Regions from separate parts of the Buttiauxella sp. BIGb0471 genome, predicted to be linked through region 2. Evidence: predicted binding sites of a transcription regulator. Region 2 holds the regulator's gene; each other region holds the start of a gene.
The links. Region 2 encodes PurR, which represses purine synthesis genes. Its sites were predicted from a motif close to CANGCAAACGTTTGCNTG; they were not measured.
Positions count from the first base shown of each region.

Region 1 (8,216 bases), 920 kb from region 2:
CCACCTGGCAGATGCAGCGTCTGCGCGATAACCCGGAATGTGCAGATCAAGAACATGAAGCGAAAGCCAATGACAACGATCCTGGCCTGAACGTTAAACTGAGCTTCGATATTAAAGAAGATATCGCCGCACCGTTTATCGCCAAAGGCGCGCGTCCGAAAGTGGCTGTACTGCGCGAGCAGGGCGTTAACTCCCACGTTGAAATGGCGGCCGCCTTCCACCGCGCGGGCTTTGATGCCATCGACGTACACATGAGTGATTTACTGGCTGGCCGTCGTGGTCTGGAAGATTTCCAGGCGCTGGTGGCGTGTGGCGGCTTCTCTTACGGCGACGTACTGGGTGCTGGCGAAGGATGGGCGAAATCCATTCTGTTTAACTCTCGCGTGCGTGATGAGTTCGAAACCTTCTTCCATCGCCCACAAACTCTGGCGTTGGGTGTGTGTAATGGTTGCCAGATGATGTCGAACCTGCGCGAACTGATTCCTGGAAGCGACCTGTGGCCGCGCTTTGTGCGTAACCATTCAGACCGCTTTGAAGCGCGCTTCAGTCTGGTAGAAGTCACCTCAAGCCCGTCTTTACTGCTGCAAGGCATGGTCGGCTCCCACATGCCAATCGCGGTTTCTCACGGCGAAGGGCATGTTGAAGTGCGTGATGCGGCGCATCTGGCAGCGCTGGAAAGCAAAGGGCTGGTGGCACTGCGCTTTATCGACAACTTCGGTAAAGTTACGCAAAACTACCCGGCGAACCCGAACGGTTCCCCGAACGGTATTACTGCGGTGACCAACGAAAGCGGGCGCGTGACCATTATGATGCCGCACCCTGAGCGTGTGTTCCGTACCGTAAGTAACTCGTGGCACCCGGAAGAGTGGGGCGAGGATAGCCCGTGGATACGCATTTTCCGTAATGCGCGTAAGCAACTCGGTTAAGTTGTTGTGGAATCCCTGCTTCGGCAGGGATTTTTTTGTCACCATTTCCCGACAATAGCTCTCTTGGTGTGTCTCTAATTTGCGACACTTAACATATTGATTTTAATTGATATATAAAATATGAAATTTAAGTGTTGCTAAATAGCGACGTTACGGTTGAAAAACAATCAGTTTGCAGTGTGAGTGATTAAACAAATAAACATAATAGAAACATTGGCATGCATTATTTGTAGCAAACATGGCACATAGTATGCATAATACTGCGCAGTGGCTCATTCACCCTCCTATGTCAGCCCCCGCAAGGGTTGTGCTACATAAAACTTAGAATGACGCACTCCAGGTGCCTGCCGTCCACCTTTTGATTATTGTCAGTCTTGTACTGCTTTATCATGCTCCGGGCGAAACGTTGAGTAAGGCACCGCCTGATTCCAGAACAAAGGCAGAGATTATTCTCTGCCTTTGTTGTTTCTGAACTTTCAACTCCCGCCAATCCCCGTTAGCATCGAATCATTCAGGTAGACAATGAGATGAAGCTATTGAACCAGTGGCACTTTTTCCCTCGCTCCCTACGTCAGCTCGTCATGATGGCCTTTTTGCTGGTGCTGGTTCCATTGCTGGTGCTGGCGTGGCAAGCCTGGCAAAGCCTGAATGCGCTGAGCGACCAGGCCGCAGTCACCAATCGCACAACGCTTGTGGATGCGCGTCGCAGTGAAGCGATGACCAACGTGGCGCTGGAAATGGAACGTAGCTATCGACAGTACTGTGTGCTGGACGATACCACGCTCGCTAAGGTTTATGAGGGGCAGCGTAAACGTTACGCGCAAATGCTCGAAGCCCACGCAGGCGTTCTGCCGGACAATCATCTTTATCAAACGTTGCGCCAGTCGCTCAACGACCTCGCCGAAATTCAATGCAAAAACAGTGGGCCAGATTCCGCTGCCGCGGCACACCTTGAAACCTTCGCTACAGCTAACGCTGAAATGGTGCAAGCGACACGCGCGGTGGTGTTCTCTCGTGGGCAGCAACTCCAGCAAGAAATCGCCGAACGCGGACAGTTCTTCGGCTGGCAAGCGCTGGTGCTGTTTTTGTTAAGCGTCGCGCTGGTGATTATCTTCACGCGCATGATTATCGGCCCGGTTAAAGGCATTGAGCGGATGATCAATTTACTGGGCGAAGGTCATTCATTGGGCAACGCGGTGTTGTTTAAAGGGCCGCGCGAACTGCGCTCGGTGGGGCAGCGAATTGTCTGGTTAAGCGAACGTCTGTCCTGGCTTGAATCTCAGCGCCATGAGTTTTTACGCCATATCTCACATGAGTTAAAAACTCCCCTCGCCAGTATGCGCGAAGGCACTGAACTGCTGGCAGACCAGGTCGTTGGGCCGTTAACCAACGACCAAAAAGAGGTGGTCGAAATCCTCGATAACAGCAGTCGTCACCTGCAAAAATTGATTGAACAACTGCTGGATTACAACCGCAAACTGGCGGACGTTCCGGTCGAACTTGAGAAAGTTGAATTGGCACCGTTAGTGGATGTGATTATTGCCGCTCACAGTTTGCCAGCACGGGCTAAAATGATGCGTACCGTATGTGATTTTAGCCCGGAGCCTGTCCTCGCCGAACCCATGTTGCTCATGAGCGTACTGGATAATCTCTATTCCAATGCGGTGCACTATGGGTCTGAATCCGGTACCATTTATTTACGTAGCACGCAGGTGGGGAACGCTCTTCACATTGATGTCGGTAATACGGGTGATCCTATTCCGCCTGCGGAGCGAGAGATGATTTTTGAACCTTTTTATCAGGGAAGTCACCAGCGCAAAGGTGCGGTTAAAGGGAGTGGCCTGGGCCTGAGTATTGCCCAGGATTGTATCCGTCGCATGCATGGCGAATTGCATCTGATTGACGATGAAACGGCAGATGTCTGCTTCCGAATTGAGTTGCCTGTTTTTCCCGAGAACAAATAAAAAATGAAAGTGACTATTTTTCGCCCTTTGTCAGCATTGCTCCTGCCCTTATTGCTGGCGAGTTGTGTGCAAAACGCAGCGCCCAAAGACGTAAAACATCCGCCGGTGGCAGAAGAGCCGGAACAACAGCTGGCGGATTACCTATCGACAGATTGTGAAGATATCTGGCAAAACCAGAGCCACGACTCCATGAGCAACCCGCTGTACTGGCTGCGGGCGATGGACTGCGCCGAACGTTTAGCGCCTGCACAGGCGCGAGCGGAAGCACGTCGCTGGCCGTCCGATAGCTGGCGCGATACCTTCAAGCGAGGCATTTTGCTGGCGAATGCCAAAATCTCCCCCACCGAGCGCCGCCGTTACATGGTTAAGCTCGATGCGATGACAGCTGAAGTCCCTTCGCAGGTGCGTTCATTGTTCCAGGTATGGCGTGATGGGCAGGCATCTTTGCTGGCGCTTTCAGATGAACGCACGCGCTACAGTAAATTGCAGCAAAGCTCAGACAGCGAGCTGGACACGCTGCGCGAGCAGCAACAACGGCTCAGAAGCCAGCTAAGTTTGACCACCCGAAAACTGGAAAACTTAACCGACATCGAGCGTCAGCTTTCCAGCCGTAAACCTGCCAGCACAGAATTGCCGGACAACACCAAACCCGCGCAGGAGGCGAAACCATGACGCAACGTAAACCCGCCAGATTACTGCTGGTCGATGACGATCCGGGCTTGCTGAAACTTCTAGGTATGCGCCTGACGAGCGAAGGTTACACCGTCTCGACTGCCGAAAGCGGTGCCGAAGGGTTGCGTCTGCTTGGTCGTGAAAAAATCGACCTGGTGATCAGTGATTTGCGGATGGACGAAATGGACGGTATGGCGCTGTTCGCTGAAATCCAGAAAGTGTATCCAGGTATGCCGGTGATCATTTTGACCGCTCACGGCTCGATACCTGACGCCGTCGCGGCAACGCAACAGGGCGTGTTTAGTTTCCTGACCAAGCCTGTCGATAAAGACGCGCTTTATAAAGCCATTGACGATGCGCTGGTGCACTCGGTCATCGCCGGGGACGATATGTGGCGCGATACTATCGTCACACGAAGCCCCGCTATGCTGCGCTTGCTGGAGCAGGCGCGGATGGTCGCGCAGTCGGACGTCAGTGTGTTGATTAACGGGCAAAGCGGCACCGGCAAAGAGATTCTTGCGCAGGCCATTCATAACGCCAGCCCGCGCAGCAAAAAAGCATTTATCGCCATTAACTGCGGCGCGCTGCCGGAACAGCTACTGGAATCCGAGCTTTTTGGTCATGCCCGCGGTGCGTTTACCGGCGCGGTCAGCAGCAGGGAAGGGTTATTCCAGGCCGCAGAAGGCGGAACGTTATTCCTCGATGAAATTGGCGACATGCCAATTCCTTTGCAAGTCAAATTGTTACGTGTTTTGCAGGAGCGCAAAGTGCGCCCGTTGGGCAGCAACCGCGACCTGGATATCGACGTGCGTATTCTCTCGGCTACTCACCGTGATTTACCTAAAGCGATGGAGCGCGGCGAGTTTCGTGAAGACTTATTTTACCGCCTCAACGTGGTGAGCCTGAAAATTCCTGCGTTGCAAGAGCGTGCAGAAGATGTGCCGTTGCTGGCAAACCATTTGTTACGCCAGTCCGCCGACAGGCATAAACCGTTTGTGCGCAGCTTCTCAACCGATGCCATGAAGCGCTTGATGGCTGCAAGCTGGCCGGGCAACGTGCGCCAGTTGGTCAACGTGATTGAACAATGTGTAGCGTTGACGTCCGCTCCGGTTATCAGCGATGCGCTGGTGCATCAGGCGCTGGAAGGTGAGAACACCGCGCTGCCGACATTTGTCGAAGCGCGTAATCAGTTTGAGCTGAATTACCTGCGCAAACTGTTGCAAATGACCAAAGGAAATGTGACTCAGGCGGCGCGTGTTGCGGGACGTAACCGTACTGAATTCTACAAATTACTCTCACGGCATGAGCTCGATGCCAATGACTTTAAAGAGTAGTCTGTGGTAAGTTTGGGCTATCGATGAAGTGCGGGATGACAGAGAAAACTATGAAAAAAATTGATGCGATTATTAAACCGTTCAAGCTGGATGACGTTCGCGAAGCGCTGGCAGAAGTTGGCATCACTGGCATGACGGTCACAGAAGTTAAAGGTTTTGGTCGTCAGAAAGGGCATACCGAACTGTACCGTGGCGCTGAGTACATGGTGGATTTCCTGCCGAAAGTGAAAATTGAAATTGTCGTCACCGACGATATCGTTGATACCTGCGTGGATACCATCATCCGCACCGCGCAAACAGGCAAAATCGGCGATGGTAAAATCTTTGTCTTCGATGTTGCTCGCGTGGTGCGTATCCGTACTGGCGAAGAAGACGACGCCGCGATTTAATTTTTCCCCCTCACCCCGGCCCTCTCCCCAAAGGGGCGAGGGGGAAAGAAAATCCCCTCTCCTGTGGGAGAGGGCTAGGGTGAGGGCATGTATTCGGCTGAAAAATCACATCACTTTATGCGGGCCGAAACACTCATAGTGAATTCGGCTCTGCTCAACGCCCAACTTCACTAATTGTTCCGCCGCAAAACGCATAAAGCTCACCGGCCCGCACAGATAAAACTGCATATCTGGCGCACTGATTTTGCTCTCAAGCGCGACTAAGTCCATCAAACCTTCGCTATCAAACTTCGCCTGAGCGCGGCAGTTTTCACTCGGTTCGCGATACCACACGTGGCTTTCAAAACGTGGCAATTGCGCGCCCAACTGAGTTACTTCATCGGCAAACGCGTGCACGTCGCTATGGTCTGCCGCGTGGAACCAGTTCACCTGGGCTGCATGCTGATTTTTTGCCAGCGTATCCAGCATTGCCAACATCGGTGTCTGGCCAACGCCTGCGGAAATCAGCGTAACCGGAGTTTGTGCGTTCACGTCCATAAAGAAATCACCGGCAGGCGCAGCCAGATGCACTTCATCACCTACTTGTGCGTGGTTATGCAACCAGCTTGAAACCTGGCCCAAATCTTCACGCTTCACTGCGATGCGATAGCTTTTGCCATCGGCTTTACGAGTCAGTGAATACTGGCGAATTTCCTGATGCGGGAAACCTTCTGGTTTCAACCACACACCGAGGTATTGGCCTGGCTGATAATCGGCAACGGATTTGCCATCAACAGGCTCAAACTCAAAGCTGGTAATCAGCGTGCTTTGCGGCTCTTTTGCCACAATACGGAACGCGCGAGTGCCCTCCCAACCGCCATTTTTCGCTGCATTGTCCTGATAGATTTCCGCTTCACGATTGATAAACACGCCCGCCAGCACACCATACGCTTTGCCCCAGGCATCCAGCACTTCCTGGCCCGGGCTGAACATTTCATCCAGCGTAGCCAAAAGATGGCCGCCGACAATATCGTACTGCTCAGGTTTGATCTGGAAGCTGGTGTGCTTCTGCGCAATTTTTTCTACCGCAGGCAACAGCACGGCCAGATTTTCAATATTGGTCGCGTACGCGCAAATAGCATTGAACAGCGCTTCACGCTGATCGCCGTTGCGCTGGTTGCTCATATTAAAGATTTCCTTCAGCTCAGGGTTATGGCTGAACATACGGTCGTAAAAGTGTGCGGTAAGTTTTGGGCCGGTCGCGGCAAGCAGGGGAATGGTGGATTTCACAACAGCGATGGTTTGGGTATCAAGCATGGTATAGCTCCATTTTCTGACATTAAAATCTAATGATGTATTTTAAATGCATCTTATAAAACTCTTCGCCAAAAAAAAAGCACTACATTGTAAATGGATACTGACTGAGTCGATTCGGCTCACAGAACATGAAATTTCTGCAAGTTGATGATGAATTAATATCCGTTGAAATAAGCGATGACTTTTGCCTTCAAACCCTTGCAGGACGCCAAGCCAATCGTTTGCGTAAAAACCTATGTCAAGACCTATCACGCAACACTGTTTCGGTTTACACTGTTGCCCGTTGTATTTAAGGCGGCCAAAAAGCTGTTCAAATATTTACTGTTAGCTGAGTCTGGAGATGCGAATGTTAAAACGTGAAATGAACATTGCCGATTATGATGCCCAACTGTGGCAGGCTATGGAGCAAGAAAAAGTACGTCAGGAAGAGCACATTGAACTGATCGCCTCCGAAAACTACACCAGCCCGCGCGTGATGCAGGCTCAGGGTTCTCAGTTAACCAACAAATACGCAGAAGGCTACCCAGGCAAGCGTTACTACGGCGGCTGTGAATATGTCGACGTGGTTGAGCAACTGGCTATCGACCGTGCAAAAGAGCTGTTCGGCGCTGATTACGCTAACGTGCAGCCGCACTCCGGTTCACAGGCTAACTTTGCGGTATACACCACTTTGCTGGAACCAGGCGATACCGTTCTGGGTATGAACCTGGCACACGGCGGCCACCTGACTCACGGCTCCCCGGTTAACTTCTCCGGCAAGCTGTACAACATCGTTCCTTACGGCATCGATGAAACTGGTCACATTGATTACGCAGATCTGGAAAAACAAGCCAAAGAACACAAACCGAAAATGATCATCGGTGGTTTCTCTGCTTATTCCGGCGTCGTTGACTGGGCAAAAATGCGTGAAATCGCTGACATGGTCGATGCGAAGCTGTTCGTCGATATGGCGCACGTTGCAGGCCTGATTGCGGCTGGCGTTTATCCGAACCCGGTTCCACATGCTCACGTTGTGACTACCACAACACACAAAACGTTGGCAGGCCCACGCGGTGGTTTAATCCTCGCGAAAGGCGGCAGCGAAGAGCTGTACAAGAAACTGAACTCCGCGGTATTCCCAGGCGCGCAGGGCGGCCCACTGATGCACGTCATCGCGGGTAAAGCTGTGGCACTGAAAGAAGCCATGGAACCTGAGTTCAAAACTTACCAGCACCAGGTTGCTAAAAACGCGAAAGCGATGGTTGCTGTGTTCCTGGAACGTGGCTACAAAGTGGTTTCTGGCGGCACTGATAACCACCTGTTCTTGCTGGACCTGGTTGATAAAAACCTGACCGGTAAAGAAGCTGATGCAGCGCTGGGCCGTGCAAACATCACCGTGAACAAAAACAGCGTGCCAAACGATCCTAAGAGCCCGTTTGTGACTTCCGGTATCCGTATCGGTACGCCTGCTGTGACGCGCCGTGGCTTCACTGAAGCTGACGTCCGTGAACTGGCTGGCTGGATGTGTGATGTGTTGGATAGCATCAACGACGAAGCGGTTATCGAGCGCACTAAGCAGAAAGTTCTCGATATCTGCGCGCGCTTACCGGTGTACGCATAATCTGTTGAAGACCCCGGTTCGCCGGGGTTTTTTTA
Region 1 is NZ_JANUEU010000001.1:31,362-39,577, forward strand. Features, by position in the region: gene purL (phosphoribosylformylglycinamidine synthase) at 1-926, shown strand, start outside; gene M2371_RS00155 (sensor histidine kinase) at 1,454-2,890, shown strand; gene qseG (two-component system QseEF-associated lipoprotein QseG) at 2,894-3,562, shown strand; gene glrR (two-component system response regulator GlrR) at 3,559-4,896, shown strand; gene glnB (nitrogen regulatory protein P-II) at 4,947-5,285, shown strand; gene hmpA (NO-inducible flavohemoprotein) at 5,391-6,581, opposite strand; gene glyA (serine hydroxymethyltransferase) at 6,928-8,181, shown strand.
Region 1: the regulator PurR is predicted to act here: its motif matches at 6,792-6,809, upstream of glyA (serine hydroxymethyltransferase).

Region 2 (8,216 bases):
CAGAGAAAGGGGCGAGTGCCCACAAAAAAAAGCTCTCAAAACAACAAACGGGAGCACAAAGGCTCCCGTCACGATTTCATTATAATTGTGCTGACAACCGAGCCGTTAATGAGTATAGGCTCGCCTGTTTAGTGATTCAATGAAATATTGTTAGCACGCTAAGTTATTCACTAATATCATTAATGCGCATCGGATTCAGCAGGTTGCCAGACCTCTGCATTTTTACGGCGCTGCATCAGATAACCTAACATTGCCAGCGCAATGGTCACCAGCATCACGCTGGTGGTCGTCAGCAGCGGCGTTGCCACAAGCCAGGACACCATCAAACTTGCCAGGAAGCACAGGCCCAATTGCAGCGTGTTTTGCAGCGCAGCGGCTTTACCCGTGGCCTGTGGGAACGGCAACAGTGCGGAAGCGACAACAATGGGGTAAATTGCGCCGTTGGCTATTGCCATGATACAGAATGGGATCAGCAGCAGCGTCAGGGTCGCGTGACCGCTTATCGAAACCGCCCAGGTGCCGAAAATACTCAGCGTATATAAAGCCAGCAGCCAGGGCAGCATTTGCTTGCCGTTCCATTTTTGCAGTGCGCTGCGACAACCGTAACCGCCAATCAGGAAGGCAATGGTTTGTGGCACGTAGCTCAGGCCGATTGCCGCCGGGCTGTAACCCATATCGTTCAGGATGAATGGGGAACCGGTCAACCAGGCAAAGAAGCTTGCGGAACACGCGGCATAAATCAATACGTTGCCGCTATATACGCGATTGCGCAGCAACGACATAAAGCTGACTTTGTTGTCTTCAGTTTGCGGATGATGCTGAGTCCGTGGTTTCAGGCGCAGCGTAGGGATCATCAACACCAGGGTGATAGCAAACAGGGTCGCGAAAATCGCCTGCCAGTCGAAGTGAGTCAAAATCCAGCTACCGAGCAGCGGTGCCAGTGCCGGAGACAAACCAACCAGCGGCATAATTGTTGCGAAAATACGATTTGCGCGGTTTGCCGGGTAGTAATCTGTCACCAGTGCCTGCCAGCTCACCGCCGCAGAACACACGCCAACGGCCTGTACAAAGCGCAGGACCAGCAGCGCGGTGGCGCTTTCGACCCACAACATGCCGATACAACCGATGGCAAACATACTCAACCCGGCCAGTAACACAGGTTTGCGGCCGAAATGGTCAGACAGCGGCCCCCACATTAACTGGGCGAACGCAAATCCAGCAAGGAACAAACTCAGGCTTGCGCTCACCGCGGAAGCATCGGTCTGTAAATCTTGCTGAATAGCCGCGAAAGCAGGCAGATACATGTCTGTGGCGAGGAACCCCAGCACACTTAATCCGGCCAGCCAGATAAGAAATCCTTTTGATGGTTGCATGTTTTTCTCTTGATTTATCTTGCAGGTTGATTGCCGCGAGAGTGTACGGAGTGCAATTACGCTTGTGAAACGCTAATATTTGTCTATTGCGTTCAAAAAATTTGTGAGCAGAAAAATGTGGTCTGAATATTCGCTGGAAGTGATAGATGCGGTGGCGCGCAATGGCAGTTTCAGCGGTGCCGCACAAGAGTTGCACCGCGTTCCGTCTGCCATCAGCTATACGGTACGGCAATTGGAAGAGTGGTTGGCAGTTCCACTGTTTGAACGCCGTCATCGTGATGTCGAATTAACCCCCGCAGGCGTCTTTTTTTTGAAGGAAGGGCGCTCTGTTATCAAAAAAATGATGACGACACGGCAGCAGTGCCAGCAGATCGCAAATGGATGGCGCGGACACCTGGCGATTGCGGTCGATAATATTGTAAAACCGGAGCGCACGCGCCAGCTGGTGTTGGATTTCTACCGTCATTTCCCGGATATCGAGCTGCATATTTATCAGGAAGTGTTTAACGGTGTGTGGGACGCGCTGGCGGATGGGCGCGTTGAAGTTGCGATTGGCGCAACGCAGGCCATTCCTGTCGGTGGGCGTTTTGCCTTCCGGGACATGGGGACACTGAGCTGGCGTTGCGTGGTGGCTGCAAATCATCCCCTGGCGGTACAAGGCGGTACATTAAGTGATGACGACTTACGTGCCTGGCCGTCGCTGGTTCTGGAAGATACCTCGCGTTCCTTACCAAAACGTATTACCTGGCTGCTGGATAACCAGCGGCGTGTAGTGGTGCCAGACTGGGAGTCGGGTTCCGATTGCCTGAGTGCAGGTTTGTGTATCGGTATGGTGCCATTGCATATCGCCAGACCGTGGGTAGATTCTGGTAAATGGTGCGAGCTGACGCTGGATAACCCATTCCCGGATGCCGCGTGTTGCCTGACGTGGAAGCAAAATGATGCGTCACCCGCGCTAGCCTGGTTATTAGATTATCTGGGAGATAGTGAGACGATGAATCAGGAGTGGTTGCAGGAGCCTGACAGCGCTGATTCACAGAGTTAGTAGGGTGGATAAGCCGTAGGCGTCATCCACCATTTACGTCAGAACTGTCGGATGACGCTGCTGTACGACCTACGCTATTTTAGCGGCGGTAATCGCGGAACGGGCCGTCGGCTACGGAGCGGCGTTCAATCAGGCGCGGATGCACTTCAATGGACTGCGACTCTTCGCGTTTGTTGACGATTCTGTCCAGCAACATGTTAAACGCCGTTTCACCCAACGAATCTTTTGGCTGGTGAATGGTGGTCAGGGCTGGCGAGAAGAAACGGGCGTTACGCACGTTATCGTAGCCAATAATTGAAATATCCTGCGGCACACGCAGACCCATTTCATCAGCGGCACAAATCGCGCCCATTGCCATAATATCCCCGCCACAGAATACTGCCGTTGGACGATGAGACTGGCCGAGGATCTGCTGCATCGCACGGTAGCCAGACTCTGGCTCAAAGTCGCCCTGAACAATCCAGTTTTCTGGAATGGCGATACCGGCTTCTTCCAGCGCTTTCATAAAGCCTGCATGACGACCGCCGCCGGTGTTACGTTCCATTTGGCCCGGAATGGCGCCAATTTCACGGTGGCCACGTTCAATCAAATAACGCCCGGCCAGATAACCGCCGTGGAACGCGTTATCGACCACAGAGTCGGTGAAGTCTGCGCGAGCTTCGCCCCAGTCCATCACCACCATTGGGATATGGCGATATTCTTCGAGCATGGTCAGCAGTGATTCCGGATACTCAGAACACATCACCAGCAGACCATCGACGCGCTTTTGCGCCATCATTGATAAATAAGCGCGCTGTTTTTCAAAGTTGTTGTGCGCATTGCCCAGAATCAGGGTATAGCCTTTTTCAAAGCAGCTATTTTCCACGGCTTCGATGATCTCGGCGAAATAAGGGGCTTCGCTGGAAGTGGCAAGCAGACCAATCGTTTTGGTGTGATTAACTTTAAGACTGCGTGCGACGGCACTGGGTGAATAGTGCAATTCTTTGATTGCCGCCCAGACCGCATTGCGAGTCTCTTCCGCCACAAAGCGAGTTTTGTTAATCACATGTGATACGGTTGTAGTGGAAACGTTTGCGCGCTTCGCCACGTCCTTGATTGTCGCCATTAAATTTCACTCCAGGCCATATCGTAAACTCCTGATAACTAATATGTTAAACGTTTGCGTACACTGACTCCTGAGGCAACGTTTGGGTTGCGGGTATGCCGGGATTGCGACATAAAACGGAAGGAGGGCATAGAATTGATGGTACGCAATAAATTAGCGAGGGATTTTGGCCTATCCGGAAGAAAAGTGGAAGAGGGAAAAGCGATATCAGGTTAAAACCAGGAGGATTTTTATTTCTGGTTGTGGGAAAATCACTCTGACACACCGATTGTAAGGTAATTAAAAGGAGTTTATTGATGAGTACAGATTTGAAATTTTCAATCACCACAACGGTTATTGTTCTGGCACTGATCGTATGTGGCGCGCTAACCGCCGTACTGCACTGATTAAAATGGGCCGCAATCGCGGCCCATATCATTTAGGTATTACGCTGCCAGATTCTTCGCAACAAATTCCCAGTTTACCAGCGCCCAGAAATGCTCAAGGTAGCCTGCACGAGCATTACGGTAGTCGATGTAGTAAGCATGTTCCCATACGTCTACCGTCAACAGCGGTTTTGCCGCAGTGGTCAGCGGGGTGCCGGCATTAGACGTTGAAACGATAGCTAATGCGCCATCTTCTTGCTTAACCAGCCAGGTCCAACCCGCGCCAAAGTTTTTGATAGCCGCGTCGGTAAACTGCTGTTTGAACTCAGCAAAGCTACCGAAAGATTTATTGATGGCTTCCAGCAGTGCGCCTGTTGGCTCGCCACCTGCGTTTGGTGCCAGGCAATTCCAGTAGAATGTGTGGTTCCACACCTGTGCTGCGTTGTTGAATACGCCGCCGTCTGAAGTACGAACGATCTCTTCCAGAGTTTTACCTTCAAGCGCGGTGCCCTTAACCAGATTGTTCAGGTTAGTGACGTAGGCTTGATGGTGCTTACCGTAATGGTATTCCAGCGTTTCGGCAGAGATGTGTGGGGCTAAAGCATCTTTCGCATATGGTAGTGCAGGTAATTCGAACGACATTGCAAACTCCTTATTACCCGTCATTCTTCGAGCCGCATCGTTGACTCAAATGAGTTAGGGTATCTATTGTTAAATAAACACTTTTAGTGCGGGTTTAGGTTAACAAATTGAAAGGAAAAGCAAAAGAGAAACGCACTCACCCGTTTATGGGCAAGTGCGAGTTTTTACGAAGAGGGATTAGCGAATGGTTTTTGAGGTCATAACGCGTTTGGCACCCACATAATGGCGCTGCCAGTAATCTTCACTTAAAGACGTGATTTGAATATCGCGACCCGTGCGAGGTGACTGGATGAATTTGCCATTTCCAACATACACGCCAACGTGATCAGCGGTGCCGCGACCACGGGTGCGGAAGAAGACCAGATCGCCTGTTTCCAGTTCGCCACGGTCTACTGAAGAAGCATCACGCAGATGATACATCTCGTTCGCGGTGCGCGGAATGCGGAATTTCACCAGATCTTTATAAGCGTAGTAAACCAGACCACTGCAATCGAAGCCGGTATTTGGCGACGTGCCTCCCCAGCGATACGGTTTGCCAATCTGGCCCATCAATTTATTCATTGCCGTTTTTTGTGCTTTTTGCACGCGGACTTTATGCGCCTGAGCAATAGTCGTTGGATGTTCTGCTTTAACTTTCACACAACGCGTTTTGTAACCTTTGCGAGGTTTACTGCATTTTTCGGTGAAAGTAACAGGCTGGACTTTTGCGAGCTGAGAGGATTTTTTGCGGTCGGTTTTGGCAAGACTCTTGGTTTTGGTGCTGCTGGCATTTTTAGCGGTTTTACTTTTCGCGGCAGCGGTTTCTTTTTTCTTGCTTGCGGTCCTGGTGGTGGTGCTTTTCTTGCTGGCGGTAGTGGTTTTCTGTTTACTCTTACTGCTCTTTTCTGTGCTCTTCGTTGTGGATTTCACAACGTGCGCCTTTTGCGCGACCACGGGACGAGCGTGTTCAGACGCCTGCGTCAATGGTATATACGGCAAGGTAAATAGCAGAGCACAGAGCGTGATAGATGTTTTTGTTATCCGCGCCACTCGACATTCCCCTGGTTAAAATAAATGCATGATAAATACCATCATGCCCGTGTATGATTTTGCGAAACCCGCCGATTCTAATCCATAAGGCGCAATAAAGTTAATAACCTTTTTCGATTCCTCTTCCTGTTTCGTTACCGAACGCAAAAAAAATGACCAAACTAATGGTTGTGAGGCTATTTATTGATCGTGCTTATAGTTATTTCCTGATTTGCAGCCGCGGGAAAAGTGTTATTCTTGATGCATGTTGTCCCTCCATCGCGCAGCACAGAAAAACCCTGTAAAAAATGGTGTTTTCTGGAGAGGGTGTCAATCGCTACAATGGCAGGCTAATGCCAGTACTTGGTTTGAGGAAGCAAGCAATGAGCACTATTGAAAAAATCCAACAACAGATCACCGAGAACCCAATTCTTCTTTATATGAAAGGTTCTCCGAAACTGCCTAGCTGTGGTTTCTCTGCCCAGGCTGTGCAGGCGCTGTCTGCCTGTGGCGAGCGTTTTGCATACGTTGATATTTTACAGAACCCAGACATCCGTGCTGAGCTGCCAAAATACGCAAACTGGCCGACTTTCCCGCAGCTGTGGGTTGATGGCGAGCTGGTTGGCGGCTGCGACATCATCATCGAAATGTATCAGCGTGGTGAGTTGCAATCTCTGATTAAAGAGACCGCAGCGAAGCATAAATCTGAAGAGCCAGACGCAGAGTAATTATTTGCTCATGTGTTTTGTGCTAATAAAAAAGCGACCGGTTTGGGTCGCTTTTTTTATGCTTACGATTCAGGTTCTGCCGGAAGCGGAAGAGGCCATCCACCTAAGCGTTTCCAGCGATTGACGATTTCGCAAAACAGATGTGCTGTTTGCTCGGTGTCATACAGAGCAGAGTGCGCCTGGCTGCTGTCAAACGGCATGCCCGCGGCGATGCACGCTTTGGCCAACACCGTTTGACCTAATGCCAGTCCGCTTAACGCGGCGGTATCAAAGGTGACAAACGGATGGAACGGGTTACGTTTGAGTGATGCGCGTTCTGCCGCTGCCATCATAAAGCTGTGATCGAATGTGGCGTTATGGGCGACCATAATCGCACGGTTGCATCCGCTGTCTTTGATGCCTTTACGCACCATTTTGAAAATCGCATGCAGCGCATCATATTCGCTGACGGCACCACGCAACGGGTTGTGCGGGTCGATACCATTAAAGGCCAGCGCTTCAGGCTGAAGGATGGCACCCTCAAACGGTTCGACATGGAAATGCAGGGTTTCATCCGGCGATAACCAGCCGTCTTGATCCATCTTTAAAGTGATGGCTGCGACTTCCAGTAAAGCATCGGTTTTCGCGTTGAAGCCAGCAGTTTCTACATCAATGACTACCGGATAAAAACCACGAAAACGGTCGCACAGGCTATGCAGTTGCGTGTTGTCAGACATCAGGATCTCTTAATACGGGGAAAAAGCAGCGCGCATTATGGCAAATTTTAGGGAGGGTTGCAGTAGCGGGCGCAAAAATGCCCGCTACTCGGGTATTAGTGACCCAGACCTTTGCCAGCGTCTTTACTTTCGATCAGCTCAATTTTGTAGCCGTCTGGATCTTCCACGAAAGCGATAACGGTGGAGCCGCCTTTTACCGGGCCCGCTTCACGCGTCACATTGCCACCGTTTTGGCGAATACGTTCGCAAGCTTCGGCTGCATTATCAACGCTCAGGGCGATGTGACCGTAGGCATTTCCCAAATCATAGCTTTCGGTGCCCCAGTTATAAGTCAGCTCAATAACCGCTTCTTCCGTTTCCGGACCGTAGCCCACGAAGGCCAGAGAGTATTTATATTCAGGGTTTTCGCTGGTACGCAGTAGGGTCATGCCCAGTACGTTAGTGTAAAACTCGATGGAGCGTTGCAGGTTGCCGACACGCAGCATGGTATGAAGTAAGCGCATAAATTCCTCGAAGAATTAGAAGGTTAATTTCTAAATGTGAGGTAAGTATAGCGGCGAATAAACGCCGCTATCAACGGAAGACTCTGATTATAAGGTCGGATAATCGGTATAACCTTCAGCGCCACCGCCGTAGAAGGTTTCAGGGCGCTGGGCGTTGAGTTCTGCATTGTGATGCAGGCGCTCAACCAAATCAGGGTTCGCGATGTAATCACGGCCAAACGCGACAGCGTCAATCAAACCTTTTTCGATTAATGCTTCTGCTTTTTCTGGGGTATAAGCGCCTGCACCAATGATCACACCGTTGAAACATTCGCGTACTTTCTGACGGAATGCCTCGGTGTATGGCTTGCCGCCGGCCCAGTCTGGTTCAGACATGTGCAGATAAGCGATGCCACGTTTGTTCAGTTCTTCAATCAGATACAACGCATCGGCTTCTTCATCCGGGCCGTTGTCCACATTCTGGAATGAACCGACTGGAGAGACACGAATACCAATACGGTCAGCGCTCCATTCTTTGCTCACAGCATCAACCACTTCCAGCACCAGGCGCGCGCGGTTTTCACGGCTACCGCCGTACTCATCGGTGCGATGGTTAGAAGATGGTGAGAGGAACTGGTGCAACAAATAACCGTGTGCAGAGTGCAGTTCAACCATATCAAAACCAGCGTCACGTGCGTTTCCTACCGCCTGGCGGAAGTCATTCACGATGCCCGGAATTTCATTGAGCTCAA
Region 2 is NZ_JANUEU010000001.1:950,660-958,875, forward strand. Features, by position in the region: gene punC (purine nucleoside transporter PunC) at 180-1,373, opposite strand; gene punR (DNA-binding transcriptional activator PunR) at 1,489-2,418, shown strand; gene purR (HTH-type transcriptional repressor PurR) at 2,498-3,523, opposite strand; gene M2371_RS04460 (YnhF family membrane protein) at 3,820-3,909, shown strand; gene sodB (superoxide dismutase [Fe]) at 3,949-4,530, opposite strand; gene M2371_RS04470 (C40 family peptidase) at 4,708-5,559, opposite strand; gene M2371_RS04475 (Grx4 family monothiol glutaredoxin) at 5,922-6,266, shown strand; gene rnt (ribonuclease T) at 6,329-6,982, opposite strand; gene gloA (lactoylglutathione lyase) at 7,078-7,485, opposite strand; gene M2371_RS04490 (alkene reductase) at 7,573-8,216, opposite strand, start outside.

Region 3 (8,216 bases), on a different contig from region 2:
TTGCGCCCCGCGCAGCAGCAAAGTGGTCACAACGGCAACTTCAGCAGCTGAGAGTTTAAGATTGCCAAATTCAGAATTGCAGAAACGTTGCTCGTATTTGGTGACACGGTTGCCAAACCCGCTGAGGGTGCGCAGAAAGTGGCGTTTTACCAGCGAATCCAGCGTGTCCTGAACGTCATGTTCTTTTAATTCCATAACGGGTTCGCGGTTGGTTTTCTGGTTACATGCCGTCACCACGCCGTTCACCGACATCGGATATTGTTCGGGAGTGGTCACCTGCTTTTCCATCAGGCTACCCACAACTCGCGCTTCAACCGCAGTTAACTGATATTTCATTTCTCGTCCTTAACGGCCAGGGGTCCATTCTTTGGTAGTCAATGCAGTCAACACATGGTCGCGCCAGACTCCATCAATCAGTAAATACTCTTTGGCATAGCCTTCTTTTTCAAAACCGAGGCGGGCAAGGAGGTCGCCGCTGCGCTGGTTGTGCGGCATATAGTTCGCCATGATGCGGTGAATATGCTGGCTGCGTTGCATATAACGTATTGCTGTAGTCAACGCTTCAAACATCATGCCCTGTCCCTGCCATTTCTCGCCCAGCGAATAGCCGAGATAACAAGCATGAAAAGAGCCACGCACCACGTTGGAGAAATTGGCAACGCCACGTATTTCCTTTTCTTCTGGATCAAGCAGCGCAAAGTAATAAGCGCTGCCCGTCTTGTGCATCTCACCAATCATGCCCAACCGCGCCTGCCAACCGGAAGGATAGCAATGACTGTCGTCACGAATCGGCTCCCACGGTTTCAGGAACTGGCGGTTTTCAGCGTAATAATCAGCCAGACGCCAGGCATCGCGCTCATACACCAGACGCACCACCAGGCGGTCGGTTGTTAAGCGTACTTTCGGCAGGTTACTGCGGTAGCCAAACATGTTCACCCTACTCCTCACATCCCACATTTTTCTTAGGCAACTTAATTACTATACCTGCGCCTGGCGACGGAAGGAAAACAACAACATGCAGATTTTTCATCAGGTCATACTTTTTTCGATTAATGAGTTCAATCAAAGCGCCAGATTGATAAAAAAATATTGTCACGTGGCTACCTGTCAAAAACCCTGAGAGCAGTAGAGAATAGAAGTTTGTCACACTTTTAAAGTTCCCTGGAGGGGAGATGGCGCGGGTCGCGCAGGCCAGGAGCCTGGGTAAATACTTCTTATTGCTCGATAATATGCTAGTGGTATTAGGCTTCTTCGTGGTTTTCCCTCTTATTTCCATTCGCTTTGTTGACCAAATGGGTTGGGCTGCATTAATGGTTGGCATTGCGCTCGGCCTGCGCCAATTAACACAACAAGGGCTGGGAATATTTGGTGGGGCTATCGCCGATAAACTTGGCGCCAAGCCAATGATCGTCACCGGAATGTTGCTGCGCGCCGTCGGGTTTGCGCTGATGGGTATCGCGCAGGAGCCGTGGGTGTTGTGGCTGTCGTGCTTTATCTCCGCCATTGGCGGGACGTTGTTTGACCCTCCACGTGCAGCGCTGGTGGTAAAACTGGTGCGCCCACATCAGCGTGGCCGTTTCTTCTCAATATTGATGATGCAAGACAGCGCCGGGGCGGTGATTGGCGCCCTGCTTGGAAGCTGGTTGCTGCAATATGATTTCCGTCTGGTGTGTGCTGTAGGCGCCGTGATGTTTGTCATTTGCGCAGGCGTCAATGCCTGGCTGCTGCCTGCTTATAAACTTTCCACTATTCGCACACCAATGCTCGAAGGCATGGGGCGTGTACTGCGTGACAAACGTTTCATCACTTATGTTCTGACGCTGGCCGGTTATTACATGTTAGCGGTGCAGGTAATGTTGATGCTGCCGATTATGGTCAACGAAATTGCCGGGACGCCTGCCGCAGTGAAATGGATGTACGCCATTGAAGCGGCGCTCTCGTTAACGCTGCTGTACCCGATTGCTCGCTGGAGCGAAAAACGCTTTCGTCTTGAGCAGCGTTTGATGGCCGGTTTGTTGCTGATGTCGCTGGCGATGTTGCCGATGGGTTTAAGCAGCAACCTTCAGCAGCTGTTTACCCTGATTTGTGTGTTTTACATTGGCTCCATTATTGCCGAACCGGCTCGCGAAACGTTGAGCGCATCGCTCGCCGATTCACGCGCTCGCGGCAGCTATATGGGGTTTAGTCGGCTGGGCCTGGCGATCGGTGGCGCATTTGGTTACGCGGGCGGTGGGTGGCTTTATGACGCAGGGAAAAGCATTAATCAGCCGGAGCTTCCGTGGGTGATGCTGGGGATTATTGGCATCATTACGCTTTTCGCGTTGTGGTGGCAGTTCAGCACGAAACCTGTTGAACCCTCGATGCTTGAACCGGGCAACTAGTTTGCAGCCCCTGGTATTCTCCTCCATACTCAAAAATTGACGGATTTTTCCTGACGATTGATATGGAGGAGTAACGTGAAGCTTTATATTTACGATCACTGCCCTTTCTGCCTTAAAGCACGCATGATTTTTGGCTTAAAGAATATCCCCATCGAGCTAAAAGTCTTGTTAAACGACGACGAAGCTACCCCGACAAAAATGATTGGCAAGAAAATGGCGCCAATCCTGCAAAAAGACGATAGCCGCTATCTACCCGAAAGCATGGATATCGTGCATTACGTCGATAAACTCGATGGCGAACCGTTAATTACTGGCAGCACTAACGCCGCTATTTCCGAGTGGCTGCGCCATGTGCAGAGCTATGTTCAGCAACTGACGATACCCCGCATTGCGAAAGCGCCATTCGATGAATTTGCCACACCTGAAGCGCGTGCTTATTTCACCAAAAAGAAAGAGGCGATGATCGGTTCCTTTGCCGATCTTCTGACGCACTCACCGGGTCTTATCAAGAAAATCAGCGATGATTTGCGCAAGCTCGATAAACTTATTGTGCAACCCAATGCCGTTAACGGCGAGCTGTCAGAAGATGATATTCATCTGTTCCCGCTGCTGCGTAATCTGACGCTGGTTGCCGGAATTGAGTGGCCAAGCCGGGTTGCTGCCTATCGCGATAATATGGCCAAACAGACGCAAATCAATCTGCTGTCATCCCACGCCATTTAAAGATTGTTCATGGTTTTACGGCGGGTGATTCCACCCGCCTTCATCTTCTGGTTCATAAACGCATTGTGCTGAATAAAAAATTAAGCCTTTTCCTGTAGCACTGCCTGCGCTGGTAGAACATCATGCTTTATGTCAGGATCTGTGATCAAAGCAGCATGTTAAGGAACTCCATGAAAAAGATAGTGTTAGCCGCAGCATTGATGCTGAGCGGATTAGTGGTGGGTTGTAACCAGCTAACGCAATACACCGTCAGCGAGCAGGAAATCAACCAGGCGCTGCATAAACGTAATAATTTTTCTAAAGACATTGGCCTGCCAGGTGTTGCCGATGCTCATATTGTTTTAACCAATTTAGCCAGTGCGATTGGCCGTGAAGAGCCGAACAAAATCACGCTGACGGGCGATGCTAATCTGGATATGACGTCGCTTTTCGGTAACCAAAAAGCCAATATCAAGCTGAAATTAAAAGCTTTACCCACCTTCAATAAAGAGCAAGGCGCTATTTATTTGCAGGAAATGGAAGTGGTAGACGCCACCGTCGAGCCAGAAAAAATGAAGACGATTGTTCAAACCCTGATTCCCTATCTGAATCAGTCGTTACGGAATTACTTTAACCAGCAGCCCGCTTATATTTTGAGTGAAGACAACAGCACAGGCGAAAAACTGGCTAAGAAATACGCTAAAGGGATTGAAGTTAAACCTGGCGAGATTGTGATTCCTTTCACTGAGTAATCGGCTTTCCTGCGGGGAGAACAGCTTCTCCCCCGTGAAAATCTCAACGAAATGGGTGCAAAGCGAAACGTTTGCGCTTATCCTTTGTGCCCGGCATAAATCATCGTTATTTCCTTCCTACGCCGGAGCACTTTCATGACCGTATTACCTCAGGTATTAAAAATTCGCCGCCCAGACGACTGGCATGTTCACCTTCGTGATGGTGAGATGTTAAAAACGGTGGTGCCTTATACCAGCGAAATTTATGGTCGCGCGATTGTCATGCCAAATCTGGCGCCGCCTGTGACAACGGTTGAAGCCGCCATTGCTTATCGTCAACGCATTCTGGATGCGGTGCCTCAAGGGCATAATTTTGAGCCGTTTATGACCTGCTACCTGACTGACTCCCTTGACCCGAACGAAGTTGAGCGCGGATTCAACGAAGGCGTGTTTACTGCCGCAAAACTCTATCCTGCCAACGCAACAACCAACTCAAGCCACGGCGTGACCAGCACCGCCGCGATTTTACCGGTGCTTGAGCGTATGCAAAAAATCGGCATGCCTTTGCTTATTCACGGCGAAGTGACTCATGCAGACATCGATATTTTCGACCGTGAAGCACGCTTTATCGAAACTGTGATGGAACCACTGCGTAAGCAACTGCCAGAACTGAAAGTGGTGTTTGAACACATCACCACCAAAGACGCTGCGCAGTATGTGAAGGAAGGAAACTCCTTGTTGGGCGCGACCATCACACCACAACACCTGATGTTTAACCGCAACCATATGCTGGTTGGCGGCGTGCGCCCTCACCTGTACTGCCTGCCGATTTTGAAGCGCAGCGTTCATCAGGAAGCGTTACGTGAGCTGGTTGCCAGCGGATGCGACCGCGTGTTCCTTGGCACGGATTCGGCCCCACACGCACGTCACCGTAAAGAAGCGAGTTGTGGTTGTGCAGGCTGCTTTAACGCTCCTTCGGCACTGGGCGCTTATGCGACCGTCTTCGAAGAAATGAATGCAATGCAGCATTTCGAAGCGTTTACGTCACTGAATGGCCCACGTTTCTACGGTTTACCGGTTAACGAAGAAACCATCGAACTGGTGCGTACTCCGGTACAAATGCCAGAAATCATTGAGACTTCTGACGATAGCATCGTACCTTTCCTTGCCGGCGAACAAGTCAACTGGTCAGTAAAATAATAAAATTTAATGCCCCCTGTTGCATACCTGAGAATATAACTGTATAAATATCCAGTATATTGCACAGAGGGCTATTATGCGTATTGAAGTCACTATTGCCAAAACTACATCTCTGCCGCCAGGCGCTGTTGATGCGCTTGCCAATGAACTCTCACGCCGTATTACCCAGTATTATCCTGAAGACGAAAGCCATGTTCAGGTGCGTTATGCCGCTGCTAACAACCTTTCAGTGTTAGGGGCCAGCAAAGAAACTCGCGATCGTATTAGCGAAATATTGCAAGAGACCTGGGAAAGCGCTGACGACTGGTTTGCTGCGGATTAAAAACCATCCTGGAAGTGGCAAATTCAATGTTGTACCGCTGCTTTCATACCATCACCAAAATAATTTTCCCTCGTTATTTTTTATGCCGGGTGTCGCCATCCGGTTTTTTTATTGTTTAAATTTCACTCTTTAAATATTTCCCATTCCCGATCACAACTCAGATTTCACTGATATCAACAAACATCCTTCTGCTTAAAAATCGTCCAAATACACGCTTTTATGTAAAAATTGTGTTGCAGGGTATTTATTTCTCCGTCGAATTAGCTTAATCATTGATATACTTAACTGGCTTCACATTAAACAAGCATTAAACCTCGCGAACCGTTGTCTTAAACACACGTATAAAAGGGGTTATGATGGAAAAAAATAGTGATGTTATCCAGACCCATCCCTTAGTCGGATGGGACATCAGCACCGTAGATAGCTATGACGCGCTGATGCTTCGCCTGCACTACCTGACCTCGAATACGCAAAAGAACGACGAAACTGAAATCGGTCAAACTTTATGGCTGACCACGGATGTTGCCCGGCAATTTATTTCTATTTTAGAAGCCGGCATTGCTAAGATTGAATCTAGTGATTACCAGGTAAACGATTATCGTAAGCATTGATTGCCGATGCTACCCAAATAACGCAAGGCACCGTTGAGGTGCCTTTTTTATTATTCAGGCCTCGCTTAATTGTCAGCCCGCGAGGAATTAATTACTCTGCTGTATAATTTAATTTTTGCCAGAGGGAAGAAAAAGCACCATGCATTATGACCTTATCATTGTCGGTAGTGGTTCTGTCGGCGCAGCCGCCGGGTGCTATGCCACTCACTCCGGTTTAAACGTGTTAATGATTGATAGCCACCATCCTCCCCACCAGCAAGGTAGCCATCATGGCGATACACGTCTGATGCGCCACGCTTATGGTGAAGGGGAAAAATATGTCCCGCTGGTGTTACGTGCACAAAAGCTTTGGGATGCGTTGCAGGAGATCAGCGGTGAGAAAGTGTTCCATCGCACGGGCGTGATTAATCTCGGGCCAAAAGATTCAGCGTTTATCTCCACGGTACAAAGCAGCGCGCAAAACTGGTCATTGCCGCTTGAGACGCTCACAGCCCAGGAAGTGATGACGCGCTGGCCGCAAATCACGGTCCCGGAACAGTATCTTGGCCTGTTTGAGCCAGATTCTGGCGTATTGCGTAGCGAGCTGGCGGTGAAAACCTATATCCGTCTGGCAAATCAGGGCGGTTGCGCACAACTATTTAACTGCCCGGTGACGGACATTCGCCATACTGCTGAAAGAGTCGTGGTTCAGACGCCAGAAGGTGAGTTTACCGCTGATAAACTGTTGGTCAGTGCCGGAACCTGGGTCACAAAATTGCTGCCTGAATTGCCGGTGACGCCAGTGCGTAAAATCTTTAGCTGGCACCAGGCTGATGGACGCTATAGCGAAAGCAATAACTTCCCCGCATTTACCGCCCAATTGCCTGATGGCAGCCAGTATTACGGGTTCCCGGCAGGTGAGGATAACGAACTCAAACTGGGCAAACATGATGGCGGGCAGATTATTAGCGAGCCACAGCAACGCAAACCATTTGGCGCCGTTGCCACTGACGGTAGCGAAGTGTTTAACTTCTTACGCCAGATAATGCCAGGCGTCGGGGTTTGTATGCATGGCGCGGCCTGCACATATGATATGTCGCCGGATGAAGATTTTATTATTGATACCCTTCCGGATCATGACAACACGATGATCATCTCGGGCTTAAGCGGGCATGGTTTTAAATTCGCTTCGGTACTGGGGGAAATCGCCTGTCAGTTTGCGCTGGGCAACACGTCGAGCTTCGATCTGAAGCCGTTTTCCCTTTCACGCTTTAATTCATTGAAATAAGCAACATGGGTGGATACGTTTGTATCCACCCACACAGATCACTCAGGATCCGGGATCCCTAATGTGGTGTTCAAAACCCCTCGGGATTTATTGAAAATCTTATTGCCATTCTCACGGCCTGCGCGTCGGCGACGTTGTTCCTCTGGCGTAAGCGCCAGCTCTTCGCGGCAAATGTCACTACAGCAGCCAGCAAACTTCTCAGCACAAGCTGGGCACTGAATAAACAGCAGATGGCAGCCGTCGTTTTTGCAGTTGGTGTGGCTATCGCAAGCTGTCCCACACTGATGGCAGTGGGCAATCACATCATCAGAAATGCGCTCGCCCATACGCTCGTCGAAGACAAAGTTTTTGCCGACAAAACGCACCGGGATACCTTGCTCACGCGCTCGGCGCGCATATTCGATAATCCCACCTTCAATGTGATAAACATTTTTGAAGCCGTTATGCAGCATCCAGGCGCTGGCTTTTTCACAACGAATCCCACCGGTGCAATACATGACGATTTTTTTGTCTTTGTCGTCCTGCAACATATCGACCGCTTTCGGTAACTGTTCACGAAACGTGTCCGCAGGAATCTCCATAGCATCCTGGAAATGGCCCACTTCATATTCGTAATGGTTACGCATGTCGATAAACACAGCATCCGGGTCGTCGAGCATCGCGTTAACATCCGCGGCTTTCAGATAAGCGCCGACATTGCTGGCATCAAATGACGGGTCTTCAATGCCATCGGCAACGATACGGTCACGCACTTTCATGCGCAGTACCCAAAATGATTTTCCATCGTCTTCAAGGGCGATATTCAGACGCACGCCATTGAGCACAGGATGGAATCCGTAAAGTGTTTCGCGGAAGGCATCGACCCGACTTTGCGGAACGCTAATTTGCGCATTGATCCCTTCATGTGCGAGATACACGCGGCCAAAAACATTCAGCGCAGTAAACGCCTGGTAAAGTGCGTCGCGCGTAGCTTGCGGCTCTTCGATAGTGAAATATTTATAG
Region 3 is NZ_JANUEU010000002.1:495,401-503,616, reverse strand. Features, by position in the region: gene M2371_RS08870 (YceH family protein) at 1-336, opposite strand, end outside; gene rimJ (ribosomal protein S5-alanine N-acetyltransferase) at 346-930, opposite strand; gene mdtH (multidrug efflux MFS transporter MdtH) at 1,173-2,381, shown strand; gene grxB (glutaredoxin 2) at 2,457-3,104, shown strand; gene M2371_RS08850 (lipoprotein) at 3,275-3,835, shown strand; gene pyrC (dihydroorotase) at 3,971-5,014, shown strand; gene dinI (DNA damage-inducible protein I) at 5,091-5,336, shown strand; gene bssS (biofilm formation regulator BssS) at 5,693-5,947, shown strand; gene solA (N-methyl-L-tryptophan oxidase) at 6,087-7,214, shown strand; gene M2371_RS08825 (rhodanese-related sulfurtransferase) at 7,253-8,216, opposite strand, start outside.
Region 3: the regulator PurR is predicted to act here: its motif matches at 3,896-3,913, upstream of pyrC (dihydroorotase).

Region 4 (8,216 bases), on a different contig from region 2:
GGTTTCTACTCAGGCAACTTTATGGCCTCGGCAGACACCGTAAAGATCACCATCAAAGGCTACGGCGGCCATGGTGCTTATCCGCAACGTACCGTTGACCCCATCGTGACGGGCGCGGCGCTAATCACCGCATTGCAAACCATTGTCTCCCGCAATGTCACACCAGGCGAAACCGCCATTGTTACCGTTGGAACCTTCCAGTCGGGCATTGCCTCCAACGTAATTCCCGACAGCGCGGTAATGGAATTAACCGTGCGTGCCATGAAACCAGAAATTCGCGACCTGCTTATTAAAAGAATTGAAGAGTTAGCCGACTTCACGGCGAAAAGCTTTGGTGCCAGCTGCGACGTGGAAGTTTACGACTCCTATCCCGTCTTGATTAACGACGATGAACAAACGGCGTTTGCTCGTGAGCTGGCTGTCGAGTTTTTCGGTAAAGATGCGGTGCTCGATACGGTGCTTCCATCCACCGGCAGCGAAGATTTTGCCTTTATGCTGCAAGAAAGACCGGGCAGTTATTTCTTATTAGGCAATGGTGAAAAAGGGGAGAAAGGCGGCTGCATGGTGCATAACCCAGGTTATGACTTTAACGATGCGATTATTTCTACCGGCGCCTCATTCTTTTCCCGCTTAGTACAAACTTACTGTCGCTAATATCCAGGAGCTAATATGAAAAAATATATTCTGCCATTAATTGCTCTGCTGGCGACGACTTCAGCATTGGCAAATAATATTAAAGAAATCCGTTTTGGTGTGGACCCGACATTTGCCCCTTTTGAATCAAAAGACGCTAATGGCAAGGTGGTCGGCTTTGATATTGATTTAGGTAATGCTATTTGTGAAAAACTTCAGGCTAAATGCGTATGGGTGGAAAATAACTTTGATGCCATTATTCCCGCACTGCAAGCCAGAAAGTTTGATGCCATTCTTTCCGGCATGTACATGACGGAAAAACGCAAAGAGCAAATTGCCTTTACCGATAAAATATATAACGGCCCGGTATTTTTAGTCGCACATAAAAATAATCCCATCAAACCGGAAATTGATCAGCTGAAAGGTAAAACCATCGGCGTTGAGCAAGGCTCTGCTCAGGAAACTTACGCGAATAAAAACTGGCGCAGTGCCGGGGTTAACGTGGTGGCTTATCAGGGGGCTGATTTAGTGGTGCAGGATTTAGAGTCCGGACGCATCGACGCGGCAGTGCTTTCCGGGGTGATGGCGGAATATAGCTTCCTGAACAAACCGCAGGGCAAAGATTTTGCTATGGTCGGCAAAGCATTACAGGACCCGGAATTATTTGGGGCGGGCGCGGCGATTGGCCTGCGTAAAGATGATGCGCAATTACGCGAAGCGCTAAATGGCGCGATAAGCCAGATTATTGCGGATGGCACGTATAAAAAGCTCGCCTCGAAATACTTTAGTTTCGACATCTATTCCGGGACGTAATGTGTAACGGCTTGCCAGTAAAACAAAAACGGCCTCGCAATGAGGCCGTTATCAATTCTAATCCTGGCAATCAGGTCAGCACCATCGGCCATTCAGGTGGTGCATGGCTTGAGATCTCGATCATGATGTCTTTGAACGACGCCCAGATGACCGGGAAATCGGCCCACTCCAGCCCCAATAAGCCGGTCGCAAACCACAACGCAGAGGCAATCCCCAGCATGCTGCTGACGATAGCAAAAAACGTGTAGTCGGATTTGCGAAACTGGATGTTCAACGTGCTGGCTAAAAACATCAGAACCGCACTGACTAAAGGCCAGCGCATTAATAAAACGCTGGTAGTAATTGCCGCCATGAAAATTGTTCCTTAATCACATAACTCATTACGCTAAACGGTTATGCGCGACATAAGGCGCAGCAATGACAACTCAGGACCGTCAGGGGAATAAGTGGGTACAAAAAATGTAAGAAGAATCCTGTCTCACAGGATTTGTGAACTATATCACATTTGTTCTTTTAATCGCCAGTTCTGTGGCGCATTTTCTGACCCATTTCTCGAATGTTCAGGCAACAATACTGCGGCAAATACCGTCAGGCGTGGTGACGATAATCAGTCGGTGTGCGGTCAAACTCACGGCGGAAAACGCGGGAAAATGTTTGCTGAGAAACGTAACCGTAGTCCATCGCGATATCAAAAATGGGGCGCTGGGTATTTCGCAGCTCTTTCGCTGCCATCAACAGACGGCGCTGGCGAATGTATTCACCTAACGTCTGGCGCTTAACGGTACGGAACATTCGTTGAAGGTACCATTTTGAATAGCCTGATTTTTTTGCCACAACGTCAATGTTCAGCGGTTGATCAATGTGATCGTCAATCCATTCAGTCAAAGTTTGAATAATGTCCTGGTGTGCCATAAGTCATCCTCAAGCCTGTGTGTTCGTTAGCAGGTTTTGTTGGCAGCGAGTATAATTCCTCAAGTTAACTTGAGGTAAAGAGGATTATGGAAAAGAAAACACCGCGCTTTAAACCGTTACTCAGTCCTGGAGAAGTGGCAAAGCGCAGCGGCGTGGCTGTTTCCGCTTTGCACTTCTATGAAAGCAAGGGGCTGATCAAAAGCAGACGAAATAGCGGAAACCAGCGGCGTTATACGCGTGATGTGCTGCGAAACGTCGCCATTATTAAAATCGCCCAGCGAATCGGCATTCCGCTGTCGACTATTGGTGAAGAGTTTGGCGTGCTGCCGGACGGCCATAAAATCAATAAAAACGACTGGAAAAAGATGTCGTCGCAATGGCGTGAAGAACTCGATCGGCGCATCAACATGCTGACTGCGTTGCGTGACGAACTTGATGGCTGCATCGGCTGCGGTTGTTTATCAGGTGCCGACTGCCCGCTGCGAAATCCTGGCGATAAACTTGGTGAAGAGGGGACTGGCGCACGTCTTTTAGAAGATGATTAAGGGGAATCGCAGGCAAAACTAAAGCGCCCAACTTCGGCGCTTTAGTTTATTACCCGGTCTTTGTCTTTCGATCTATCCCGCTTTTCGCAAGGAGGGTTTCCCCCGACATCAGCGTCCCTCAATCACACATTCTCAGGAGGTTCCGGATTGCACTGACAATTTAAGTGTAGCCAGGCATAGTCAGGTTTCAAGGTGAATTTGCATGTTTTTTGAACAATTCTAATGCGCCACATTGCGCAACGTTTCCTATAGTTAACTCATCTTGCTAAACAGAAGGTTAACTCATGCTTACCGTTCATCATCTCAATAACTCCCGCTCACAGCGCATATTATGGATGCTTGAAGAGCTTCAGGTGCCGTACCAGATCGTTCGCTATCAGCGCGAACCCACGATGCTCGCACCAGAGTCATTAAAAGCCGTGCACCCACTAGGGAAATCGCCGGTGGTGGAAGATAACGGCAATATCCTCGTGGAATCCGGGGCAATCATCGAATATCTGCAAGAAACCTATGACCCCGAAAGCCGCCTTAAACCGATCTCCTGCGAGGACAAACTGCGATATCGATTCTGGCTGCATTACGCCGAAGGATCGTTGATGCCCTTGCTGATGATGAAACTGGTCTTTGGTAGCCTGGGCAAAGCACCTGTGCCGTGGTTGCTACGCCCGGTCGGCAATGTTTTGGGGCAGGGCGTGCAAAAGGCATATCTGAATAAACAGATTTTGACGCATGCGCGATATCTCGAAGATTGTCTGCAAAAAACGCCCTGGTTTGCCGGGCAAGCGATAAGTGCTGCGGATATTCAGATGAGTTTCCCGGTTATCGCATTGCTGTCTCGCGGTGGCATAAGCGATCTGCCGAACTTGCAGAATTGGTATAACCAGGTGCAAATGCGCCCCGCCTGGCAACGGGCAATTCAGCAGGGTGGGCCTTTCGAGATCCCGTAATATCCGTCATTCTTCAATTCGCCTTTTTGTTGGCTGCGCTCACTCGCCCAAATCACTGACTTATGTCAGCTCATTGGGACTCTTTCTCTTGCCGCCGCAATGCGAATCGAATGATTTAGGATATTAGTTTTGGATATTGAAAAATCCTATGAGCCAGGAAAATGCATTACCCGTATCTTGCATCATTGTTGCTAAATTGCGCATCGACGATAACGTTTGCGCATGAGGTGGCGATATTTTGACCGGCTAACGCATTTTTCGGCAAAAAGCGGCAAAGTTCGGTTGAAAATCCATGTAAGAAGGCCGGATAATCGTTTGCCTTAATTTTGACGCACAGTTTGTATGCGCGGAGTTAAACGTTTGCTTTTTTTGTGACGCCCTTTTTTGTCGCAAACGCAGCACAGGGATTTATTCGTCGTTTTTTAGAATATGAACGTTTAATTAGAAGCGGATTCCGCCACGCATACCGACTTAATCATAAAAATCTCAGGGGATTTTTCACTATGTCTAATCATTCTCCGCGTGCAACCAGCGGCATCGACGCCTGGTTCAAAATATCTGCACGTGGCAGCACCGTTCGCCAGGAAGTTGTTGCGGGTTTAACGACCTTCCTCGCGATGGTGTACTCCGTGATCGTGGTACCGGGCATGCTCGGTAAAGCAGGTTTCCCTCCTGCGGCGGTCTTTGTGGCAACTTGTCTGGTCGCCGGTGTTGGCTCTCTGCTGATGGGCTTGTGGGCGAATCTGCCGCTGGCCATTGGTTGCGCTATTTCACTGACGGCGTTCACCGCATTCAGCCTGGTGCTCGGCCAACACATCAGCGTTCCGGTTGCGTTAGGCGCCGTGTTCCTGATGGGGGTGCTGTTCACCATTATCTCCGCAACCGGTATTCGTAGCTGGATTTTGCGTAACTTACCGATGGGTGTTGCGCACGGCACCGGTATCGGTATCGGCCTGTTCCTGCTGCTGATTGCGGCAAACGGTGTCGGTTTGGTTATCAAAAACCCACTGGATGGCTTGCCTGTTGCGCTTGGCCATTTCGCCAGCTTCCCGGTCATTATGTCTTTGATTGGCCTGGCGGTAATCATCGGTCTGGAAAAACTGAAAGTCCCTGGCGGCATTTTGCTGACCATCATCGGGATTTCTATTTTCGGCCTGATTTTCGATCCGACAGTGCATTTCTCCGGCATCTTCGCTATGCCTTCGCTGAAAGACGAAGCGGGTAATTCGCTGATTGGTAGCCTGGATATCATGGGCGCGCTGAACCCAGTGGTGTTGCCAAGCGTTCTGGCGTTGGTCATGACTGCGGTATTCGATGCAACCGGCACCATTCGCGCCGTTGCGGGCCAGGCAAATCTGCTGGATAAAGACGGTCAAATCATTGATGGCGGCAAAGCGCTGACCACCGACTCCCTCAGCTCCGTATTCTCCGGCCTGGTGGGTGCGGCTCCGGCGGCGGTTTACATCGAATCTGCGGCAGGTACGGCGGCGGGCGGTAAAACTGGCCTGACGGCAATCACCGTTGGCGTATTGTTCCTGCTGATCCTGTTCCTTTCTCCGCTCTCTTATCTGGTTCCTGCTTACGCCACCGCTCCGGCGCTGATGTATGTGGGCTTGCTGATGCTGAGCAACGTAGCAAAAATCGATTTCGCTGATTTCGTTGATGCTATGGCGGGCCTGATCACTGCGGTGTTCATCGTGCTGACCTGTAACATCGTTACCGGCATCATGATTGGTTTCGCCTCCCTGGTGATTGGCCGCATCGTATCGGGTGAGTGGCGCAAGCTGAACATCGGAACGGTGGTGATTGCAATCGCGCTTGTAGCCTTCTACGCAGGCGGCTGGGCCATTTAAGCTATCGTTATGTCGGATGACGCTATCGCTTATCCGACCTACGTAATGCAGCCCTTGTAGGGTGGATAAGCGTAAGCGTCATCCACCAGTAATTCGGGTGGGGGAGTTCAAACTTTCCCACCCTTCAAATCCCTCCCAAACACCTTAAATCTTTCCCTGTTTCCTTCCGGTGAACCCCTAAATAATTCGAGTTGCAGAAAGGCGACAAGACCGCAAGTCCCCAGGAGCATAGATAACTATGTGACTGGGGCGCGCGGATGCAGTCAACGCACCTGCAACTTGAAGTATGACGGGGGTAAAAAGTTGTTTTACTATTGGGTATAACAACATCCTGCAAAAAGGGTTTCACAAAACACCGCGACTAAGGAAAGCATGGAAATCTTCTTTACTATTCTCATCATGACCCTTGTGGTTTCGCTCTCTGGTGTGGCTACACGCATGCTGCCATTCCAGATCCCACTTCCGTTAATGCAAATTGCGATTGGGGCCTTGCTCGCCTGGCCGCACTTTGGATTACACGTCGATTTCAACCCGGAACTGTTCCTGGTGCTGTTTATTCCGCCGCTGCTATTTGCCGATGGCTGGAAAACGCCGACGCACGAATTCCTCAACCATGGGCGGGAAATTATCGGTCTGGCGTTGGTGCTGGTGCTGGTTACCGTCGTCGGTATTGGCTTTCTGATTTACTTCCTGGTGCCGGGCATTCCGCTCATTCCTGCGTTTGCGCTAGCGGCTGTGCTCTCGCCGACCGATGCCGTGGCACTTTCCGGCATTGTCGGAGAAGGGCGTATACCGAAGAAAATCATGGGGATTTTGCAGGGCGAAGCGTTAATGAACGACGCATCCGGCCTGGTATCGCTGAAAATGGCGGTCGCGGTAGCGGTGGGCACGATGGTGTTTACCGTCGGTGGCGCAACCGTAGAATTCTTCAAAGTGGCGATTGGCGGCCTGCTGGCGGGGATTGCCGTGAGCTGGCTGTATGGTAAATCACTGCGCCTGATGAGCCGCTGGAGCGGCGACGAACCGGCCACGCAAATCCTGCTGTTGCTGCTGTTGCCATTTGCTTCTTATCTGATTGCCGAACATATCGGCGTTTCCGGTATCCTGGCCGCGGTTGCCGCGGGTATGACCATTACCCGTTCTGGCGTGTTGCGCAGCGCACCACTGGCGATGCGCCTGCGTGCGAACAGCGTCTGGGCGATGCTAGAATTCGTGTTCAATGGCATGGTTTTCCTGATGCTGGGCCTGCAATTGCCGGGCATTCTGAAAACCTCTGTCGCGGCGGCAAATGCCGATCCGAACGTTGAATTATGGATGCTGTTTGTTGATGTCGGGCTTATCTATTTCGCGCTGATCGGCGTGCGTTTCTTATGGCTGTGGACCATGAAACGTATCAGCCTGCGCTTTATGAAAAAGCGCCCGCTGGAGTTCGGCAGCTACTCAACTCGCGAGCTTTGCATTGCGTCATTTGCTGGTGTGCGAGGGGCGATTACGCTTGCGGGTGTGCTCTCGATTCCGCTGCTGTTGGGCGACGGTACGCCTTTCCCGGCGCGTTACGAGCTTATCTTCCTCTCGGCGGGGGTGATTCTGTTCTCGTTGTTTGCGGGCGTTATCATGCTGCCGATTTTATTGCGTAACGTGGAAGTTCCCGATAAATCAATGGCGCGCCAGGAAGAACGTATCGCCAGGGCCGCCACGGCAGAAGTGGCGATTACCGCCATTGAGAAAATGGAAGAGCGTCTGCAAGCCGATGTGAACGAAAACATCGACGATCAGCTGCTAAAAGAGGTGAGTTCGCGGGTTATCGGCAACTTGCGCCGCCGGGCTGACGGGCGTAACGATGTGGAAAGCAGCGAGCTGGAAGAAAATCTTGAGCGACGCTTCCGCCTGGCGGCATTACGTTCCGAGCGCGCCGAGCTGTACCATTTACGCGCCACGCAGAAAATCAGTAACGAAACGCTGATGAAACTGCTGCACGATCTCGATTTGCTCGAAGCGTTACTGGTCGAGCAGCAGTAAGCGGCTATTCCTCTCCCTCTCCTGGGGGAGAGGGTTGGGGTGAGGGCGCTATGAACTGACCGGCCAAAACTCCTTACAGCACGCAATCCACGCCTGCGCACTGCGCGACATATAAACCCCTTCACGCCAAATCATTGCCAGTTGCCAGGTTAAATCGCTATTTAACGGCAGCCACATCAGCGTGTTTTTATCCAGCTTCTGACAAATAGTTTCCGGCAAAATGGCGATCCCCACGCCTGCCTGCACCATCGCAGCGAGGAAATCCCATTGCCCGCTGCGCACCGCAATGCGCGGCGTAAAACCGTGCTCGTGGAATAGCTGGATGAGCTGGCGGCTCAGGGCGAAATCTTCGTTATAGATAAGCAGGGGATGTGCGGCGAGCTCTATCGGGTCGATACTTTCGCGCTTCATCCACGGGCCGGAACGCGGAACCAGAACGCACAAGGGATTGTGCAGCAGAGGGAGCGAGGAGAACGTGTGTTCGTCATCAACGG
Region 4 is NZ_JANUEU010000010.1:10,844-19,059, reverse strand. Features, by position in the region: gene M2371_RS20855 (M20 aminoacylase family protein) at 1-654, shown strand, start outside; gene M2371_RS20850 (ABC transporter substrate-binding protein) at 670-1,446, shown strand; gene M2371_RS20845 (YjcB family protein) at 1,517-1,798, opposite strand; gene soxS (superoxide response transcriptional regulator SoxS) at 2,035-2,358, opposite strand; gene soxR (redox-sensitive transcriptional activator SoxR) at 2,445-2,903, shown strand; gene M2371_RS20830 (glutathione S-transferase family protein) at 3,188-3,850, shown strand; gene M2371_RS20825 (NCS2 family permease) at 4,354-5,703, shown strand; gene M2371_RS20820 (Na+/H+ antiporter) at 6,076-7,722, shown strand; gene M2371_RS20815 (LysR family transcriptional regulator) at 7,771-8,216, opposite strand, start outside.
Region 4: the regulator PurR is predicted to act here: its motif matches at 4,056-4,073, upstream of M2371_RS20825 (NCS2 family permease).